DNA from 4 places in the Streptomyces sp. NPDC088730 genome. Region 1 is predicted to be linked to each of the others. Evidence: riboswitches for the same ligand, from Rfam matches in the RefSeq annotation. Region 1 holds a riboswitch; each other region holds the start of a gene.
What was found. A riboswitch is a leader RNA that binds a small molecule or an ion and turns the genes downstream of it on or off. The one in region 1 is predicted to bind cyclic di-AMP.
Positions count from the first base shown of each region.

Region 1 (4,602 bases):
ACGACGGCACCCGGGAGTGCGACGCCGCGGATCTCGCGCTGACCGTGCTGGGCGGCGGCGAGTCGTCCCGGCTGCACAACCGGCTGGTCCGCCGCGACCGGACGGCCGTCGCGGCCGGATTCGGGCTGCTGCGGCTGGCCGGTGCGCCCTCGCTCGGCTGGCTGGACGTCAAGACGTCCGGCGGCGTCGAGGTGGCGCAGATCGAGTCCGCGGTCGACGAGGAGCTCGCCCGGTTCGCCGAGGAGGGCCCCTCGCCCGAGGAGATGGAGCGCGCCCAGGCCCAGTTGGAGCGCGAGTGGCTGGACCGGCTCGGTACGGTCGCGGGCCGCGCCGACGAACTGTGCCGGTTCGCCGTGCTGTTCGGTGACCCGCAGCTCGCCCTGACCGCGGTGCACCGGGTGCTCGACGTCACCGCGGAGGAGGTCCGGGCGGCCGCCAGGGCCCAGCTGCGCCCCGACAACCGGGCGGTGCTGGTCTACGAGCCGGTCGAGCCCGCGGAGCCCGCAGACGAGGCGGAGACCGCCGCCGACGACACCGACGCGCACGAAGGGGCGGACAAGTGAGCGACGCTGCCGTGACTGGAGTTTCGATGGAGTACCACCCCCAGCCCGCCCCCGGGACGGCCAGGCCCTGGGCCTTCCCCGCGCCCGAGCGCGGTGCCCTGCCCAACGGCCTCACGGTGCTGCGCTGCCACCGCCCCGGCCAGCAGGTCGTCGCCGTCGAGGTCTTCCTCGAAGCCCCGCTCGACGCCGAACCCGAGGGTCTGGACGGGGTGGCCACGATCATGTCGCGCGCCCTGTCGGAGGGCACCGACAAGCACAGCGCGGAGGAGTTCGCCGCCGAGCTGGAGCGGTGCGGCGCCACCCTGGACGCCCACGCCGACCACCCCGGTGTCCGGGTCTCCCTGGAGGTTCCCGCCTCCCGGCTGGCCAAGGCGCTCGGCCTGGTCGCGGAGGCGCTGCGGGCACCGGCCTTCTCGGACAGCGAGATCGAGCGGCTGGTGAACAACCGGCTCGACGAGATCCCGCACGAGCAGGCGAACCCCGCGCGGCGCGCGGCCAAGCAGCTCTCCAAGGAGCTCTTCCCGGCCACGGCCCGCATGTCGCGCCCGCGCCAGGGCACCGAGAAGACCGTCGAGCGGATCGACTCCGCGGCCGTGCGAGCCTTCTACGACGCCCACGTCCGCCCGTCCACCGCGACCGCCGTGGTCGTCGGCGACCTCACCGGCATCGACCTGGACGCCCTGCTCTCCGACACCCTGGGCGACTGGTCGGGCAACACCGCCGCGTCCCGGCCGGTCCCGCCGATCACCGCCGACGACACCGGCCGGGTGGTCATCGTGGACCGCCCCGGAGCGGTGCAGACCCAGCTGCTGATCGGCCGGATCGGCGCCGACCGGCACGACAGCGTCTGGCCGGCCCAGGTGCTCGGCACGTACTGCCTGGGCGGCACGCTGACCTCCCGGCTCGACCGGGTGCTGCGTGAGGAGAAGGGCTACACGTACGGCGTGCGCGCCTTCGCCCAGGTGCTGCGCTCCTCGGCCCCGGACTCCGCCTCGGGGGCGACCGGCGCCGCGATGCTCGCCATCAGCGGCTCGGTGGACACGGAGTCCACCGGACCGGCGCTGGAAGACCTGTGGAAGGTGCTCCGGACCCTGGCCGCGGAGGGCCTGACGGACGCCGAGCGCGAGACGGCCGTGCAGAACCTCGTGGGCGTGGCACCGCTGAAGTTCGAGACGGCCGCCTCCGTCGCGGGCACCCTCGCGGACCAGGTCGAGCAGCACCTCGCGGACGACTACCAGGCGCAGCTGTACGCGCGCCTGGCCGAGACCGGCACGGTGGAGGCGACGGCTGCCGTGGTCAACGCCTTCCCGCAGGACCGGCTGGTCACGGTCCTGGTCGGGGACGCCGCGCAGATCAAGGAGCCCGTCGCGGCTCTCGGCATCGGAGAGGTCTCGGTCGTCACCGGCTGATCTGCCACCGTCCCCGGCAGCGGGGCGGGAGCGAGGCCCTGGCGGGCCGTCCGCCGCCAGGGCCTTCCCTTTTGTCCCCTTTGGTGGAGAGGTTGCCTGTCTGCCCTGTGGGATGCGCTACAAAACCGCCTGTCCGTTTGGTGCGGGGAAGTGCCCCCGTTTAGCGTCGGCCCGGCTGTCCGTCACTCGTATGCCGCATCCGCGACGTACCGGGCAGTCATCGCCGAGTCCCCGTCAGGCGCGAGCCCGGGGAGCCGGGGACCCGTGCAGTCCCTGGGGTGAATCGGATGTCCGTGCCTCCACGAGGCCGGGACTCCGTAGGAGACCTTCCTGCTCCGAACCCGTCAGCTAACCCGGTAGGCGAGAAGGAAGGAAAGGACCAGCCACTTCATGGCGTTCACCCGTGCCACGGGGAAGCACCGTGCCCCGAGCCGTCTGACGCGTCGCGGCGCGAAGGCCGTCGGTATCGCGACCCTGGCGACCACCGGTGTCATCGGTTCCCTGGCCTCCCCGGCGCTCGCCGCGGACACCGAGGCCCCCGCCGCCGACACCGGCCTCTCCCAGATCGTCGCCATCGAGGGCGACCTGGCCGACCGGATCGACGCCCAGGCGGACGCACAGCGGCACCAGGCCGACGCCGCCGCCGAGGCGAAGGCCAAGGCGAAGGCGAAGGCCAAGGCCGACGCGAAGAAGAAGGCCGAGGCGAAGGCGAAGAAGGCCAGGGCCGCAGCCAAGGCCAGGGAGGCCCGCGAGAGCGAGGCGCGTGCCGCCCGCTCCGCCGAGCGCGCCCGGCTGGGCACCTTCCAGCTGCCCGTCGCGGGTTCTTACGTGAGCACCGGCTACAAGTCCAGCGGCTCCCTGTGGTCCTCCGGCAGTCACTCCGGCATCGACTTCCACGCCGCGTCCGGCAGCTCCGTCGTCGCCGTCGGCGCCGGTACGGTCGTCGAGGCCGGCTGGGGCGGCGCGTACGGCAACAACATCGTGCTCCGGATGACGGACGGCACGTACACCCAGTACGGCCACCTCTCCTCGATCGCCGTCTCCGTCGGCCAGAGCGTCGGCCAGGGGCAGCGGATCGGCCTCTCCGGCGCCACCGGCAACACCACCGGCCCGCACCTCCACTTCGAGGCCCGCACCACCCCGTCGTACGGCTCCGACATGGACCCGGTCGCCTATCTGCGCGCCCACGGCGTCACCGTCTGACCGACGCTGAGCACCCCACCGAAGGCCCCGGCGACCCGCCGGGGCCTTCGGCCGTACCCGGCCGCCGGACCGCGGCGCGGCACCCCTTCCCCGAACCCGTCCGCGGCCAAAAGATATTCATGAATTTCCGCCCGGCATCGGAAATGCGTCCGCATTGCAATAGAGTCACAGGACAGGCGTCGATCGGCCGCGTTTCGCGGGGATTAAGGCGGAGGTTCGGACATGCGCATTCCGGCGCATTCGGTATGCACGGCAATCCGTGACGACATCGTCTCCGGTGTCTTCGAACGCGGCAGCCGGCTCACCGAGGAAGTGCTCGCACGCCGTTACGGGGTTTCCCGCGTCCCGGTGCGTGAAGCGCTGCGCACCCTGGAGTCCGAGGGCTTCGTGGTCACCCGCAGGCATGCCGGGGCCTGCGTCGCAGAGCCCGACGAGCAGGAGGCGGCGGACCTGCTTGAGGTCCGGATGCTGCTGGAACCGCTCGGTGCGGCCCGTGCCGCCCAGCGCCGCACCGACGCCCACCTCAAGGTGTTGCGCGGCCTGGTCAGGCTGGGCCAGGAGCGGGCCCGCCGGGGTGAGGGCGAGGACCTGCGCTCACTGGGCGGCTGGTTCCACGAGACCCTCGCCCAGGCCTCCGGCAGCCCCGGCCTGATCGCCCTGCTCACCCAGCTCCGGCACAAGATCGCCTGGATGTACGCGGTCGACCCGCCGGCCCGCCCCGCCGACTCCTGGGCCGAGTACGGGGCCATCGTGGACGCCGTGGCACGCGGCGACGCGGAACGGGCGAGGGCGCTCGCCGCCCAGCACGCCGAGCGGGCCACGGCCGCGCACCGGCTGCGCCGCCCCGGCCGTCCCGGCGCCGCGGCCGTACCCCGGGCCGGCCGGGTGAGGACTTCGCAACATGCCGTAAACACCCAGGGCGGCCGTCATTAACAATTACGCCGTATACAAGAAGTAGCTATTCGCCGAAGCATTCCTGGTGCTGCCCATTCCGTTGTTCTGCTCGCCGTCCTGAATCATTTCCGGTGGCCGGACCATATGGGCCGCTACGGGCGGCATTCTCGCGCGAACGCAAAAGCCGCGGCTCCCGGTCGGGGGTGCCGCGGCTCTTGCGCAGGAATTCCAGGCGGTCGTGACCGTCGGATCAGACGGTCTCCGGGAGCTCGTCGAGCCCCTCGGCGACCAGCTTGGACAGACGGTCCAGGGCGTCGTCGGCGCCGTCGGCCTCGGACGCGAGGATGATCTCCTCGCCGCCCTGGGCACCGAGCCCGAGCACCGCGAGCATGGACGCGGCGTTCACCGGGTTGCCGTCGGCCTTGGCGATGGTCACGGGGACGCCGGAGGCCGTGGCGGCACGGACGAAGATGGATGCGGGGCGGGCGTGCAGGCCCTCGGCCCAACCGACGTTGACGCGGCGCTCAGCCATG
Region 1 is NZ_JBIVLK010000010.1:140,101-144,702, reverse strand. It holds gene ACIP89_RS26810 (M16 family metallopeptidase) at 1-563, shown strand, start outside; gene ACIP89_RS26805 (M16 family metallopeptidase) at 590-1,972, shown strand; cyclic di-AMP (ydaO/yuaA leader) riboswitch at 2,184-2,350, shown strand; gene ACIP89_RS26800 (M23 family metallopeptidase) at 2,363-3,175, shown strand; gene ACIP89_RS26795 (GntR family transcriptional regulator) at 3,398-4,108, shown strand; gene ACIP89_RS26790 (HPr family phosphocarrier protein) at 4,320-4,601, opposite strand.

Region 2 (4,602 bases), on a different contig from region 1:
GGCCAGTCCGGGGCGCAGGACGGGTGGATGCGGGTGATGTGCTCGATGACGATGCGGGGCTCGCCCTCGACGATGCCCTGCACCTCGAACCGCACCGCGCCCTGGGTGCCCGCCGCGAACTCGCCCATGGTCCGGGTGGTGACCGTCGTCTCCAGCGGCCGCCTGGCCATGGTCTCGCGGATGTCGTCGAGCTCCACGCCCAGGGCCCTGGCCATCAGCCGCAGCTGGCCGCCCCACACCATCGTCGGGACGGAGGCCGCCAGCATCAGCGGCTCGTACTCCATGGGGTGTCCCATGCCGATCAGGTCGCGGACCGCGTCGGGCTGGTCGTAGGTGGAGTAGTCGAAGATCTCCTGGCAGCGGATCGCGTCGACCGTGCTGCCGAGTCCGCTGATCAGCAGGGGCAGCACGTCGTTGCCCCAGCCGGGGTCGACGCCGGAGACGAACAGGGAGCCGCCGCCGTCCGCGACAGCGGCCAGGACCGGGTCGCGCAGCTCCGGCGGGGCGCCCCGCTGGTCGTAGAGGGCGTACAGGGCGGGGGTGACGACCACCACCCCGGTGCGGACCGCCCTGGTGATGTCGGCGAGCGCCTCGTCGGGGCGGATGTCCCCGGAGGCCGCGTACACCACCGCGCCGGGAGCGGTGGCCAGCACCGCGTCGATGTCGTCGGTCGCCGCGACGCCCAGATCGCGGCCGGTCCCGGCGAGGTCGCCCGCGTCGCGGCCCACCTTGCCCGGATCGTGAACAAGCACGTGCGCCAGTTGCAGGGCCGGATGGGCCTCGACGGCGCGGATGGCCGCGCGGCCGACATTGCCGGTTCCCCAGACCACCGTGGAAATCATGCGGCGGAGGGTAGCGCGCGGGATGAAAGGTTCATAGTGCCATCGCGCACCCTGTTGTGAGGCGGCCGGAGCGGACCCGGAGGAAGCTGCCGGGCCGCCGGGCGATCCGTCGGCGTACGTCCACGAGGCGGGTGGCGGTGACCCCGTCCGTACGTCCACGAGCCGGTGGCAGTGACCCCGTCCGTACGTCCACGAGCCGGGTGGCAGTGACCCCCGTCCGTACGTCCGCGAGCCGGTGGCAGTGACCCCGTCCGTACGTCCACGAGGCGGTGGCGGTGACACCCCGGGGACGACGCGATTCGACCGCCTGTTGTCAGCCGCACGGCACGTACGGCACGCGAAAGGCGCGATTCGACCGCCTGTTGTCAGCCGCACGGCACGTACGGCACGCGAAAGGGGTGGGAGGGAGCCTCATGGCTCCCTCCCACCCCTGCGCCCGGCCCCTCCAGAAGGCGGGGCCGGGGTATGTCAGTAGGCGCCGAAGACGTTGTCGATGGAGCCGTAGGTGGCCGCGGCGTAGTTGCACGCGGCGGTGATGTTGGCGACGGGGTCGAGGATGTCCGTCGACGTACCGGCCACGTGGTAGGCCTCGAAGGTGGGCTGGATCACCTGGAGGAGGCCCTTGGAGGGAGTGCCGGCGGCGGCGTTCGAGTCCCAGTTGTTCACGATCTGCGGGTTGCCGGAGGACTCGCGGATCACGTTGCGGTAGATGCCGTCGTAGCTGCCGGGGATGCCGTTCTGGGCCATCACGGCGAGCGACTCCTTGATCCAGCCGTCGAGGTCGTTGGTGTACACCGTGGCGGCCTGCGCGGGAGCGGTGGCCGCGGTCTCGGTGGCGGTGGTCTTCTCCGCGACGGGCGTGACCGTCCGCTGGGAGCGGTCGGCCCGGTCGGTCCCCTCGGACCGGTCGGACGACTGCGCGGCGTCGGTCGCGGGGTCAGCCTCGGCCGCGGGCTTCGCCTTCGATTCGGCGGTGGGAGCCGCCTTCGGGGCTACGGCAACGGACTTGGCGCCGATGGTCAGCTTGAGGCCCGGGTGAATCAGGTCGGGGTTTCCGCCGACCGCACTCCGGTTGTCCTGGTAGAGCCGCTCCCAGCCACCGCTGAGGGAATGCCCTCGGGCGATCTTGGAAAGCGAATCACCGGAGACCACGGAATAGACGGTGGACTCCGCCTGGCGGGCCGCAATTCCCTTGGCAGCAAAGGGGGTCGAGGACACCGACTTTTCCGCGACGGCCGGGTGTGCCGGTGCGGCAGAAGCCGATCCGGCCCCGATCAGGGGGAGCGCGAGAACGACTCCGCCCGTGCTCACGGCGATGAAACCGCGGGTCAGGGAGGTGGACTTGAAACGACGGTACTTACCCGTGATGGGCATGGCGCATTTCCTCTCCGCCGCCTGCGAGGTGAGCTGTCGGGTTCGGACTGGAGATGTCCGGCCGCGCGTGATGGCGACTTAACCCCTAGCCGCTCCGGATTCCGGAACGGCGGCAAACCTGGGTCCCCCGCTCCTGCCGTACGTGAGTGGGTCGGGTTCCCGGACGGCGGCAGGATTCGGCGTTCCATCCGGATTGACGGTGACCGTAAGCGAAAAACGCCGGACGAAACAAGCCCGGAATTCTTGATCCAAATTGATTCGCAAGATCAATTAAAAGAAATGCCCGGCCCCAGACCCTGCGGGGGAAGTCAACTTTCTTGGCGCGAAAGGGAACCGAGGCCGGCTGCGCCGCGTCACGGGCCGGGAAGGTGATGCTGACCACTGAGCCCGAAAAGGGGTGATTTGCTCAAAATCCATGAGCCTTGGACCACGGAAAAAGGTCGTCAGTGAATCATTGGTGGGATACGCGACTAACTACCCAATAGGGACATTCCCTCAAGCTCGGCAGCCGACGGCCGGGTGACCACGACACCCGAGGCTCGACACCACCTAGGCGCATCTCTATTGATACATCTAAATAGATGCACTACCTTGCGTGGTACCCGGCCGGTGCTCATGGCGCCGCCCACCCCTGCGACCGGGAGAGCCCGATGTTCCTCGACACCGATGGCGCCACGCTCCACTACGAAGTCCGCGGCTCAGGCCCCCTGCTGCTCGTCTCCCAGAGCGGTGAGGGCGACGCCGACCGCAGCACCGACCTGGTCGACCTGCTCGTGGACCGCTGCACCGTGGTCACCTACGACCGGCGGGGCCTCTCCCGCAGCACGCTCGACGACCCCGGGCAGCGCATCACCATGGCCCAGCACGCCGACGACGTGCACCGGCTGCTGGCCGAACTGACCGATGAACCCGCCCTGATGCTCGGGTGCAGCATGGGCGCCGCCATCGGGCTGCACCTGGCGCTCGCCCACCCCGAGCAGCTCGGGCTGCTCGTGGCGCACGACCCGGTCACGCCGTCCCTGCTGCCCGCCGGACAGCGCGAGCGGCACGCCGCCGAGCTGGCGCGCCTTCAGGACGTCCACCGTGACGGCGGTCTGGCAGCGGCCTTCCCCGAGATCGCCCGGGTCCTCGGCATCGACCCGACGCGCCAGGAGACCGAACCGGGGCTCACCCCGATGCCGCTCACCCCGCGCCGTGTGGCCAACTTCGGCTTCTTCATCGAGCGCGACTTCACCGCGGTCATCGAAGCCGAGCTCGACCGGGAAGCGCTGCGGGCGACGCCCGTACGCATCGTGCCCGCGAGCGGCAGCACCACGGCGCCATCCGTTTTCGTCGGCCAGTGCGCGCGGAGCCTCGCCGAACTGACCGGCCGGGAGGTCGTCCCCTTTCCCGGCGGACACAACGGCAACACCACGCATCCGCGGGCGTTCGCGGCCCGGCTGCGGGCGGTGCTGTCCGGAGTCTGAAGCGCGGGCGCCGTCGGACGGGACGGCAGCCGGCGCCCCGTCACGGTGCGCGGATCAGCGCGGTATCAGTGCGGCCTGCTGCCGCCCTCGCGCCGGAGCCGCGCCGAAAGGTGGTGCTGGAGCGGCTGGCCGACCGCCGCGAGGTCGTGGACGAAGTCGAGCGTGCCGTCATCCGTCAGGGTGTAGCGGCGGCGGGTGGCGCTGACCTCCTTGGCGGTGGGCGCGAGAGCGACCTGATGGGTGGCGAGGTCGGCCGCGCCGTCGGCCGCACGGCCCGTCAGGATCTCCGCGACACCGGTGGGCTGAGTGATCAGCGCCTCCACCCGCCCGTCCGCCTGCATCCGCCACCAGCCGCTCTCCCGTGCGGACGGCCGCAGCGGGGCGCCGTCCGCGTCGAGCAGCCAGGCGCGCGCCTCGTAATGGAGGAAGGGGCGCCCGTCGTGACTGAAGGTCACCTGCTGCGCGTACCGGAACTCCTCGGCGAGCGTCGGGTACTCACCACTGCCCCGCCCGGCCCAGGTGCCCAGGAACCCGCTCAGCGGTGCGAGCAGAGCGTGCGGGGCAGGCGCTGCGTCCGGCCGGAACGCGTCGGGGTACGGGTGCCGCTGGGCGGGGTCGAACATCGTGCGCGCTCCTGGATCGGGGACGGTGCCGGTGACGGTTGGCAGCCTAAGGGCTCTCCCGTCGATCCGGTGCCGGGCCGGGACGTCGCGCCGTCCCCGGGGCGGACCGGATCAGCTGCTGGGCTTGGCCATCGCACCTCCGTTGCCCCCGGCGGCTGCTGAGAGGGCCTCGGCTGTCGCCGGATCGGCCGGCAGGAACGCCTCCAGCTTCAGTTCGGCAAGCGTCACGTCGACAGCGGTGGCGAAGGTGGTCACCGTCGTCATCAGGCGAAGCTCACCGTACGAGGACCGCAGGCG
Region 2 is NZ_JBIVLK010000020.1:87,080-91,681, forward strand. It holds gene ACIP89_RS34420 (dihydrodipicolinate reductase) at 1-842, opposite strand, end outside; gene ACIP89_RS34425 (transglycosylase SLT domain-containing protein) at 1,311-2,216, opposite strand; cyclic di-AMP (ydaO/yuaA leader) riboswitch at 2,222-2,408, opposite strand; gene ACIP89_RS34430 (alpha/beta fold hydrolase) at 2,867-3,682, shown strand; gene ACIP89_RS34435 (FABP family protein) at 3,748-4,305, opposite strand; gene ACIP89_RS34440 (helix-turn-helix domain-containing protein) at 4,417-4,602, opposite strand, start outside.
Region 2: linked by a shared signal. The riboswitch ahead of ACIP89_RS34425 (transglycosylase SLT domain-containing protein) and the one ahead of ACIP89_RS26800 (M23 family metallopeptidase) in region 1 are both predicted to bind cyclic di-AMP.

Region 3 (4,602 bases), on a different contig from region 1:
GAGTCGTTCGCGACGTCACTGGCGTTTCTGCGCCGGCAGGCCCGTCGTGGCACGGCCGGCCCGGATCTGGCCGAACGCGAGCTGGAGCTGCTGCACCACCTGTGGCAGCGCCGAGAGGTCGCCGGACCCGCCCTGGCGTACGCGGCGCAGGCGACGGGCCGCCTGCGCCACCGGCACACGCGCCGGGCGCACCAGCCGTACGGGGCCGGGCCCGGCGCGTACCCGGGGTACAGCCCGTACCAGCCGTACGGCGGCCCCGCCCCGCACCCGGGCCCGGCCCCCTACGGTCAACAGCCGTACCCCGCATACCCGTACGCGCAACAGCCCTACAACCCGCAGCCCTACAGCCCGCCGCAGTACGGACAACAGCAGTACGGGCAGCAGCCGCACGGACAGCAGCAGTACGGCGGCGGGCCGCAGTCCTAGGCGGACGCCTCGGTGAGCGCGGTCAGCTCCTGGTCCGTCAGCCGCAGATCGTCGACGGCCAGCAGCGCGGGAAGCTGTTCGACCGTTCGGGCGGAGGCGATCGGGGAGACCACGGTCGGCCGGGAGGCCAGCCAGGCCAGCGCCACCGTGGCGATCTCGGCGTCCCGCTCCCGCGCGATCGTGTCGAGCGCGGTGAGGACCTTCTGGCCGCGCTCCGTCTCCAGGTGCTGGGCGGCGCCACCGGCGCGGGCGCTGTCCACGGTCTGACCGGCACGGTACTTGCCGGTCAGGAATCCGGAGGCGAGGGCGGAGTACGGGACTGCGGCCAGTCCGGCCTCGGCGCTCAGGTCCTGGAGCTCGCCCTCGTAGGTGTCACGCGAGACGAGGTTGTAGTGCGGCTGGAGCGCCACGTAGCGGGCCAGGCCCTCGCGCTCGGAGAAGTCCAGCGAGGCGCGGAGCCGCGCCGGGCTGATGTTGGAGGCGGCGATCTCGCGGACCTTGCCCTCCTTCACCAGCTGGTCGAGAGCGGTGATGATCTCCTCGACGGGGACGGTCTCGTCGTCGTGGTGCGTGTAGTAGAGGTCGATGTAGTCCGTACCGAGCCGGCGCAGCGACTCCTCGGCCCCGGCCCTGATGGTGGCGGCGGCGAGCCCCTTGTACTCGGGGTGGGAGCCGACCTTGGTGGCCAGGACGACGTCGGAGCGGTTGCCCCGAGCGGCGAACCACTTACCGATGAGGGTCTCCGACTCGCCGCCCACGTTGCCGGGGATCCAGGAGGAGTACGTGTCGGCCGTGTCCACGAAGTTGCCCCCGCCCGCCGTGTACGCGTCGAGGACGGCGAAGGACTGCGCCTCGTCGGCGGTCCAGCCGAAGACGTTGCCGCCGAGGGAGAGCGTGGAGACCTGGAGGCCGGAGGAACCGAGCTTGTGAAGAGAAGTCATGGATGGAGCAACCCACCGCACGGCACGCGCTATTCCATGGCCGCTACAGCTACACCCGTATGCCCCAGCCAGAACCGGCAGGACCAGCAGGACCAGCAGAACGGGCAAGACCAGCAGAACTATCAGGACCGGCCAGGAGCCGGGACCGGCAGCCCTGACGTCGGGGGGTGAGCGTCAGGACTGCCGGGGTTCCGTGGACACGGACTTCGGTGGGCTCAGACCGTCAGGCCACGGGCGCGCAGCCACGGCATCGGATCGATGCCGGTGCCGTCCGGGGTGTGGACCTCAAGGTGGAGGTGCGGGCCGGTCACGTTGCCGGTCGCGCCCACGCGTCCGATGGTGTCCCCGGTGGTGACCTGCTGGCCGACGCCGACGCCGATCGAGGACTGGTGGCAGAACCACAGCTCCGTGCCGTCCTCAAGCTCCAGGACCGTGCGGTAGCCGTACGCGCCGGACCAGCCGGCGGACTTGATGGTGCCGCTGTGGATGGCCTTGATCGGGGTACCGGTCGGCGCCGCGAAGTCGAGGCCCGTGTGGTAGCCGGAGGACCACATCGAACCGGCCTCGCCGAAGGTCGAGGTGATCGTGTACGAGGAGGTGGGGATGGCGTAGCTGGCGGCGAGCTTCGCGAGCCGTACCGCTTCCGCCTTCTTCTTCGCCTCCTCCGCGGCCTTCTTCTTAGCGGCGGCGGCCTTGGCCTCCGCCGCGTCCTGCTGCTTCTTCGCCTCTGCGGCCGCCTTCTCCGCCGCGGCCTTCTCCTCGGCCGCCCTGGCCTCGGCGTCGGCGGAGTCCTGCTGCTGCTCGGCCTGCTGGAGGATGCGGGCGCGGAGCGCCTCGCCGGCGTCCGTCGTGCCCTGCTCGGCCTCTGTGGTGGTGATGCCGGCCGTCGTCAGCGGGGCGGCGGCGGTCACGACCTCGGCCTTCTCCGCCTCGGACTCACCCGAGAACAACGCGCCGACGCCAGGAAGGGACTTGGCCTCGGGAAGTTTGTCGGAGATGGCGTCGGGAAGAGAGATAGACACGGGCGGCTTGCTCTGGGCGGAGGCCATGCCACCCGCGCCGACGGCGGCGATGACACCGACGCCGAGAACGGTGGAGCTGCGGGCGAGGCCGTTGCGCTGCTTGGCGACGCGGTGCTTGCCGCGCACGGGGCGGATGGACTCCTCCGTGGGGTTCCATTCCTCCCACGCCCTGCCGGATTCGGCCTCCTCGGCGCGGAGGCCGGTGCCGAACTCACTCCCGAACTCGCTGCCCCGATCGGTTCCGTAAGCGGTTCCGTAGTCGGCCCCGTGACCGGTTCCGTAAGCGGTTCCGTGGTTGGCGCCGTAAGCGGCACCGGGCCCGGGTCCAAAGTCGTTTCCGTGTTCGGGTGCGAACCAGGAGGGGGCTTCGGGGGCAGGCTTGTTGGACGCCACTGGGGCGCGCTCCTTTCCTTCCTTCTCGCCTACCGGGTTAGCTGACGGGTTCGGAGCAGGAAGGTCTCCTACGGGTCCCTCCGCCTCTCAACGAGACAGAGATGCCCGATTCACCCCATGTAGGTGGTTCCCCGGTTCCCTTGCGGAATTCGGCGCTCGCGCACGGTGCCGCCACTGACGGCGGCTGGGACAACCGCGCTGCGTTATCGAACGTTAATAGACACACGGGCCCGATTCCAAGCCGTTCCCACTGATCGTTCCGATCCTTGGCCTGGACTTTACGGGACACAACCGGGTGGAATCGGGCGAGTTGAACAACCCTCAACCGTTAGCCGTTTTCTGACGTTGCGTCAAATGTTATGCGGAGGGATTCCTTACGGTTACGCACGGTGGCATCGACCGCGCCTCTCCCCCACATCCATCCGCACTCCCCCGCGTCCGGCCCCTCGCCTTCACCGGCTTCACCCGCCTTCACCCGGCTCCGCCGTCCAGGCCCACGATCTTCACGGTCGTACGCCGGTCCGGCTGCCCCTCGGTCGGGCGCACGACCGCGAGCAGGGCCATGTCGTCGGTCGTCACCCCACCGGTGTGCAGCCGTACGTCATCGGTCAGCGCCGACAGCAGCTCCTCGGGCCCCGGGAAGATCCGTCCGCGCAGCCGCTCGGCCGGGTCGTAGAAGACCCCGTCGGCATCACGGGCCTCGGAGAGGCCGTCCGTATAAAGGAGCAGCGTCGACCCGGCGGGCAGCTCCCACTCGTCGGAGCGGTCCGGCCACACACCCAGGTCCATCCCCAGGGGCAGCGCGGGCAGCGTGGGCCGCAGCTGCTCCAGCGCCCCGTCCGAGTGCAGCAGCAGCGGTTCGGGATGGCCGCGGTTGACGACGCGCACCCTGCTGGAGCCCTGCGGGATCTCCGCCAGCGCGGCGGTGACGAAACCCTCCACCGCGTCGAGCCCGCCGCGCCTGCTCGATTCCCGCGCCAGCGCACGCTCCAGCCGCTGGGCCACCCCCTCCAGTGACCGCTCCTGCTCGGCGGCCTCCCGGAACGCCCCGATGATCACCGCCACCGCCTCCACCGCGTCCAGGCCCTTGCCGCGCACGTCCCCGACCACCAGCCGTACCCCGTACGGGGTGTCCGTGACCGAGAACAGGTCACCGCCGACGAACTCGTCCGCCTGCGCCGCCTCGTACCGCGCGGCCACGTACAGCCCGCCGATCCGGTCGGACGGTGTCGGCAGCACCGCGCGCATGGCGGTCGCCGCGATGACCCGGGCGGAGGCCAGCTGCTCGTTGCTGCGCCGTACGACCCCGTTGATGAAGACCGCGAGGACCGAGACGGTGAGGACGGTGAGCAGCTCGATGAACGGCACGACCCGGATCAGCGTTCCGCTGTGGAGCCGCAGCGCGGCCACGCACAGCAGCGCACCGGCCCCGACCCGGATCGTGCCGGCCCGCGAGAAGAACGGCGCGGCGATCAGCGGGGCCGCGGCGAACAGCGGTACGGCGGTGAAGGCGGGCGGGGTGAAGAAGTCGAACAGCAACCCGCCGACGAGCATCACCCCGGGCAGTACCCGGACGAGCCGGCGGTTCCGGACCTCGTAGGTGCGCCTCCCCCGCCGCTGCTCCCGCTTCCCCACCTTTGCTCTCCTGCCCGGTGCGCTCAGGGCCGCGGACGGTACCGCGCACCACTCCCAGATTTCCCGGAGCACGGTCGCGGGGCGAGTGCTCGACGGCCAATGGGATGACGCGCGGCGCGGCTCGTACGGAAACGAATCAGACCCGGCACGCGCTATGCGTGCCGGGTCTGATTCTTCAGTAGCGG
Region 3 is NZ_JBIVLK010000002.1:22,167-26,768, forward strand. It holds gene ACIP89_RS06970 (PrsW family intramembrane metalloprotease) at 1-426, shown strand, start outside; gene ACIP89_RS06975 (aldo/keto reductase) at 423-1,367, opposite strand; gene ACIP89_RS06980 (M23 family metallopeptidase) at 1,583-2,782, opposite strand; cyclic di-AMP (ydaO/yuaA leader) riboswitch at 2,794-2,947, opposite strand; gene ACIP89_RS06985 (PP2C family protein-serine/threonine phosphatase) at 3,254-4,417, opposite strand; tRNA gene ACIP89_RS06990 (tRNA-Met) at 4,597-4,602, opposite strand, start outside.
Region 3: linked by a shared signal. The riboswitch ahead of ACIP89_RS06980 (M23 family metallopeptidase) and the one ahead of ACIP89_RS26800 (M23 family metallopeptidase) in region 1 are both predicted to bind cyclic di-AMP.

Region 4 (4,602 bases), on a different contig from region 1:
GCACTCAAGTTCGCCCGGTACGCGACCGGGAAGCCGAGGATCCTGTACTGCGCGCACGCCTTCCACGGACTGACCACCGGATCGCTCTCGGTCAACGGCGAGGACGGCTTCCGGGACGGCTTCGCCCCCCTGCTGCCCGACACCGCCATCGGGCTCGGTGACCTGGACGCGCTGCGGCGCGAGCTGAAGCGCGGCGACGTGGCCGGACTGGTCGTCGAGCCGATCCAGGGCAAGGGCGTGCACGCCTCGCCGCCCGGCTTCCTGCGCGCCGCCCAGGAGCTGCTGCGCAAGCACAAGGCCCTGCTCATCGCCGACGAGGTGCAGACCGGTCTGGGCCGGACCGGAGACTTCTACGCGTACCAGCACGAGGAAGGCGTCGAACCCGATCTGGTCTGCGTCGCGAAGGCGCTCTCCGGCGGCTATGTGCCGGTCGGGGCCACGCTCGGCAAGGACTGGATCTTCAAGCGCGTCTACTCCTCGATGGACCGGGTGCTGGTGCACTCGGCCAGCTTCGGCTCCAACGCCCAGGCCATGGCCGCCGGACTCGCGGTCCTCGCGGTGATGGAGGACGAGGGGACCGTGGCCAACGCCCGCCGCACCGGTGATCTGCTGCGCGAGAGGCTGGCCGCGCTGGTCGACCGCTACGAGCTGCTGCACGAGGTGCGCGGACGCGGGCTGATGATCGGCATCGAGTTCGGCCGGCCGTCCTCGCTGAAGCTGCGCAGCGGCTGGACCATGCTCCAGGCGGCCCGCAAGGGGCTCTTCGCGCAGATGGTGGTCGTGCCGCTGCTCCAGAAGCACCGGATCCTCACGCAGGTGTCCGGCGACCACCTCGAAGTGATCAAGCTGATTCCGCCGCTCGTCATCGACGAGGCGGACGTGGACCGGTTCGTGGCCGCGTTCACAGCGGTGATGGACGACGCGCACGACGGCGGGCTGATGTGGGACTTCGGCCGGACCCTGGTGAAGCAGGCCGTGGCCAACCGCTGACCAGGAGACCTTTTGCCTGGGAGGCAAGAAATTTGCCTCCCAGGAAAGATCCTGGCCCAATGGACATATGAATCCTGCAGAAGCAGGGGCGGCCGACGAGCTGCCCGGTGTCGCGCCACGCCTGCGCGACCTGCGCCGCGGCCGCGGGCTCACCCTGGAGACCGCCGCCCAGCGCGCCGGGCTCTCGCCCGCCCATCTGTCCCGGCTCGAAACGGGCCGCCGCCAGCCCTCGCTGCCGATGCTGCTCGGACTCGCCAGGATCTACGGTACGACGGTCTCCGAGCTGCTCGGCGAGATTCCCCCGGAACGTGACGCGATCGTCCGTGCCCGGAAGTTCGAGGGGGCGGAGGCCGACGGCTGGATGTACCAGCGGGCCGGCGGGTCCGGCCGGGCGATGCAGGCGCTGCGCGTCCGGGTGCCGTACGGCGCGCAGGGCGACCTGGTGCGCGTCCACCCCGGTGAGGAATGGCTCTACGTCCTGGCCGGGAATCTCCGGGTGACCCTCGGGGACACCGTGCACGACCTCGGCCCCGGCGACAGCGCGCACTTCGACTCGCTCACCCCGCACCGGATCGCGGCGCCGGAGCGCGAGGGCGCCGAGCTGCTCTTCGTTCACACCCTGCTGCAGAGCCCCGCCGCCGAGCTGTGCCTCGGCAGCGGGATCCACCGTCGCTGAGACGCCGTCCCGCCGGCCCGACCGGTCACCAGAGAGGACCGTCATGTCCGATTCCGAGAACTACGACCCGCTGACCCCGGCCAGGCGCAAGGAGCCCGACTCCCAGGAGCGCAAGATGCCGCGCGGGCTCGTCATCAGGCTGTTCGCCTACCTGGTGGCCGGGCACGTCGTCGCGGGCTTCCTCTACCTGCTGTTCGCGGTGGGTATGCACAACCAGTAGCCGGCGGCGCCCCCTCCGGGGTCCGTCAGGAGTCTTCGAGGAGCCGCTCGCGCAGCCGCTCCCGCGTACTGGGCGTGATCTTCAGCCCCTCGGAGAGGTAGCGGTCCGTGTCGCCCCAGGTCTCGTCGATGGTGGCGAAGGCCGCCGCGAGGTATTCGCTGTGGGCTCCGAAGAGCGGGCTGAGGAGCTCCATCACCTCGGGCGACATTCCGGCCGCGGAGGTGTCGCTGCGGCGCACCCGGTAGCGGCGGTGGGTGTCGTTGGACTTGAGGTAGTCGGCCTCGATCGTCTCGCGCCCGACGCCCACCGCGAGCAGCGAGATCGCGATGGAGAGCCCGGCCCGGTCCTTGCCCGCCGCGCAGTGCATCAGGGCCGGGACGCTGTCCTCGGCCAGGGCGTGCAGCACCTGGCTGTGCTCCGCGGTGCGGTCCAGGATGATCGAGCGGTAGGAGGCGACCATGCGGTCGGTCCCCTTGCCGCCGCCGAGGATTCCGCGCAGCTCGTCCATGTCGCCGTCGCGCACCATCCGCCAGAACTCGCTGCCGTCCGCCGGGTCGGTGAGCGGGATGTTCACATTGCGTACGCCGGGCAGCTCGACATCCGGTCCGTCCAGCTTGAGGTCGGCGGCGTTGCGGAAGTCGAAGACGGTGTGCAGGCCGAGGCCGCCGAGGAACGCCGTGTCCTCGGGCGTGGCGTCTGCCAGGTGACCACTGCGGAAGAGCCGCCCGTACCGCACCCTGCGGCCGTCGGAGGTGGGCAGTCCGCCCACGTCACGGAAGTTGCGGACCCCCGCCAGCTCGGGTTCCGTCGACGGGGTCTGCGGCAGCTGCTGCGTCACGGTCACTCCTGGGGGCTCTGCCGCCGACGCGTGTCGCCGACGGGTCCACTCCCGTGACGATACGACATCGGATACTCGGACAATCACCCCGGCGACGACCTTGGTCCTGCCCCTCGCGACGGCTCTCCGCGGGGCACCGGCGCGAACGATGAGCGCGACATGTCCGTATTGGGGCTTTTAGTCGAACATGCCCTGCTTATGCGGGAGATGGTCACCCGCTCGTGAGCGGGATCATATCCGTGACGGTGTGTGGCGGTGCTCCGGCTGGGTAATCCGGGCGCCAAGCGGAATGCCAAGATCCATAATCCACGGAGTGTGACCGGAATTCCGCGTCGAATTTCCGGTGCGGAATCCGGCGTGGAACCCGTGGCTTGTTTCCGCCGTCCTGGCTCGCTTACGTTCCATGTCAATCCGGATGGAACGCCTAATCCTGCCGCCGTCCGGAATTCCGCACCCACTCACCGTGTGGCAGGAGCGGGGGACCCAGGTAAGCCGCCGACCGGAGTGATCCGGCCGGCTCGGGGTGAAGTCGCGCCAGACGCAGCCGGGCATCTCCAGCCCGAACCCGACAGCTCACCTCGTAGGCGCCGGAGAGGAAATTCTTCATGCCCATCCCGGGTAAGCACCGCCGTCCCAAGTCCAGCACCATCGCCCGCGGCGTCGTCGTCGCGAGCGCCGGCGGAGCCGTCATCGCGCTTCCGCTGCTCGGCGCCACCGGTGCCAACGCCGCGGAGCAGGCCGCTCCCGCCACCGCGAAGTCGGCCGCCGCCACGCACGCCACCCCGGCCAAGCCGGTCGCGGACAAGCAGTCCGGCACCACGACGTACTCCGTGGTCTCCGGCGACTACCTGTCGAAGATCGCCGCAGAGCACAAGGTCAAGGGCGGCTGGGAGAAGCTGTACCAGGACAACCGCAAGGTCGTCGGCGACAACCCGAGCCTGATCCTCCCGGGCATGAAGCTGACCCTCGGCGGCAAGGCCTGGGGCCACGCCCCGGCCACCGGCTCGCACACCTCCGCGGGTGCCACCACCCCGTCGAAGGCCCCCTCGAAGGCTCCGGCCGAGACCGGGTCGAAGGCGCCCGCGGCCGCCGGCACCGCGTCCTCCTCCGGCACCCAGGCGTCCAACACGTCGGCGGAGCAGGGCAGCGCGTCCGGCTACGTCCACCCGGTCCCCGGCAACCACACCACCGCCTACCGCGCCTCCGGCGCCAGCTGGTCCAGCGGCAGCCACACCGGTATCGACTTCCCCGTCTCCACCGGCACCAGCGTGAAGGCGATCACCTCCGGCACCGTCGTCACCGCGGGCTGGGGCGGCGCGTACGGCAACGAGGTCGTCATCAAGCACGCCGACGGCCACTACTCGCAGTACGGCCACATGTCCTCGCTCTCCGTCTCGGCGGGCCAGACCGTGACCGCGGGCCAGCAGGTCGGCCTCTCCGGCGCCACCGGCAACGCCACCGGCCCGCACCTCCACTTCGAGGTCCGCACGGGCCCGGCGTACGGCTCTGACATCGACCCGATCGCCTACCTGGCGTCGCACGGGATCAACGTCTGATCCGGGCGGCAGCGGTCCGGTGACGGACCTGAGCAATGCAGAGGGGCGGTGCGCGGCGGCGCACCGCCCCTCTGCATTGGGGTGACCGTCCTTATTCCCCCTTTACCAAAACCTGACCGGGTGGTCTATCTCACCACCCGTCAAGCCCATATTACGGTCGCGTAGGTCACAATCGGCGGTGCAGGATATGCCCTTGTGGCAGACGATTCGAGAAACATCCGACAGGGCGTCATCAACCGGCAGGGCGCCATCGAGTCGTACGCGGCGATTGGCGACAGTTTCACCGAAGGAGTCGGTGACCCGGGCCCGAACGGGACATTCG
Region 4 is NZ_JBIVLK010000011.1:111,386-115,987, reverse strand. It holds gene ACIP89_RS27755 (aspartate aminotransferase family protein) at 1-990, shown strand, start outside; gene ACIP89_RS27750 (helix-turn-helix domain-containing protein) at 1,058-1,666, shown strand; gene ACIP89_RS27745 (DUF6126 family protein) at 1,710-1,886, shown strand; gene ACIP89_RS27740 (tyrosine-protein phosphatase) at 1,912-2,724, opposite strand; cyclic di-AMP (ydaO/yuaA leader) riboswitch at 3,136-3,326, shown strand; gene ACIP89_RS27735 (peptidoglycan DD-metalloendopeptidase family protein) at 3,330-4,280, shown strand; gene ACIP89_RS27730 (SGNH/GDSL hydrolase family protein) at 4,476-4,602, shown strand, end outside.
Region 4: linked by a shared signal. The riboswitch ahead of ACIP89_RS27735 (peptidoglycan DD-metalloendopeptidase family protein) and the one ahead of ACIP89_RS26800 (M23 family metallopeptidase) in region 1 are both predicted to bind cyclic di-AMP.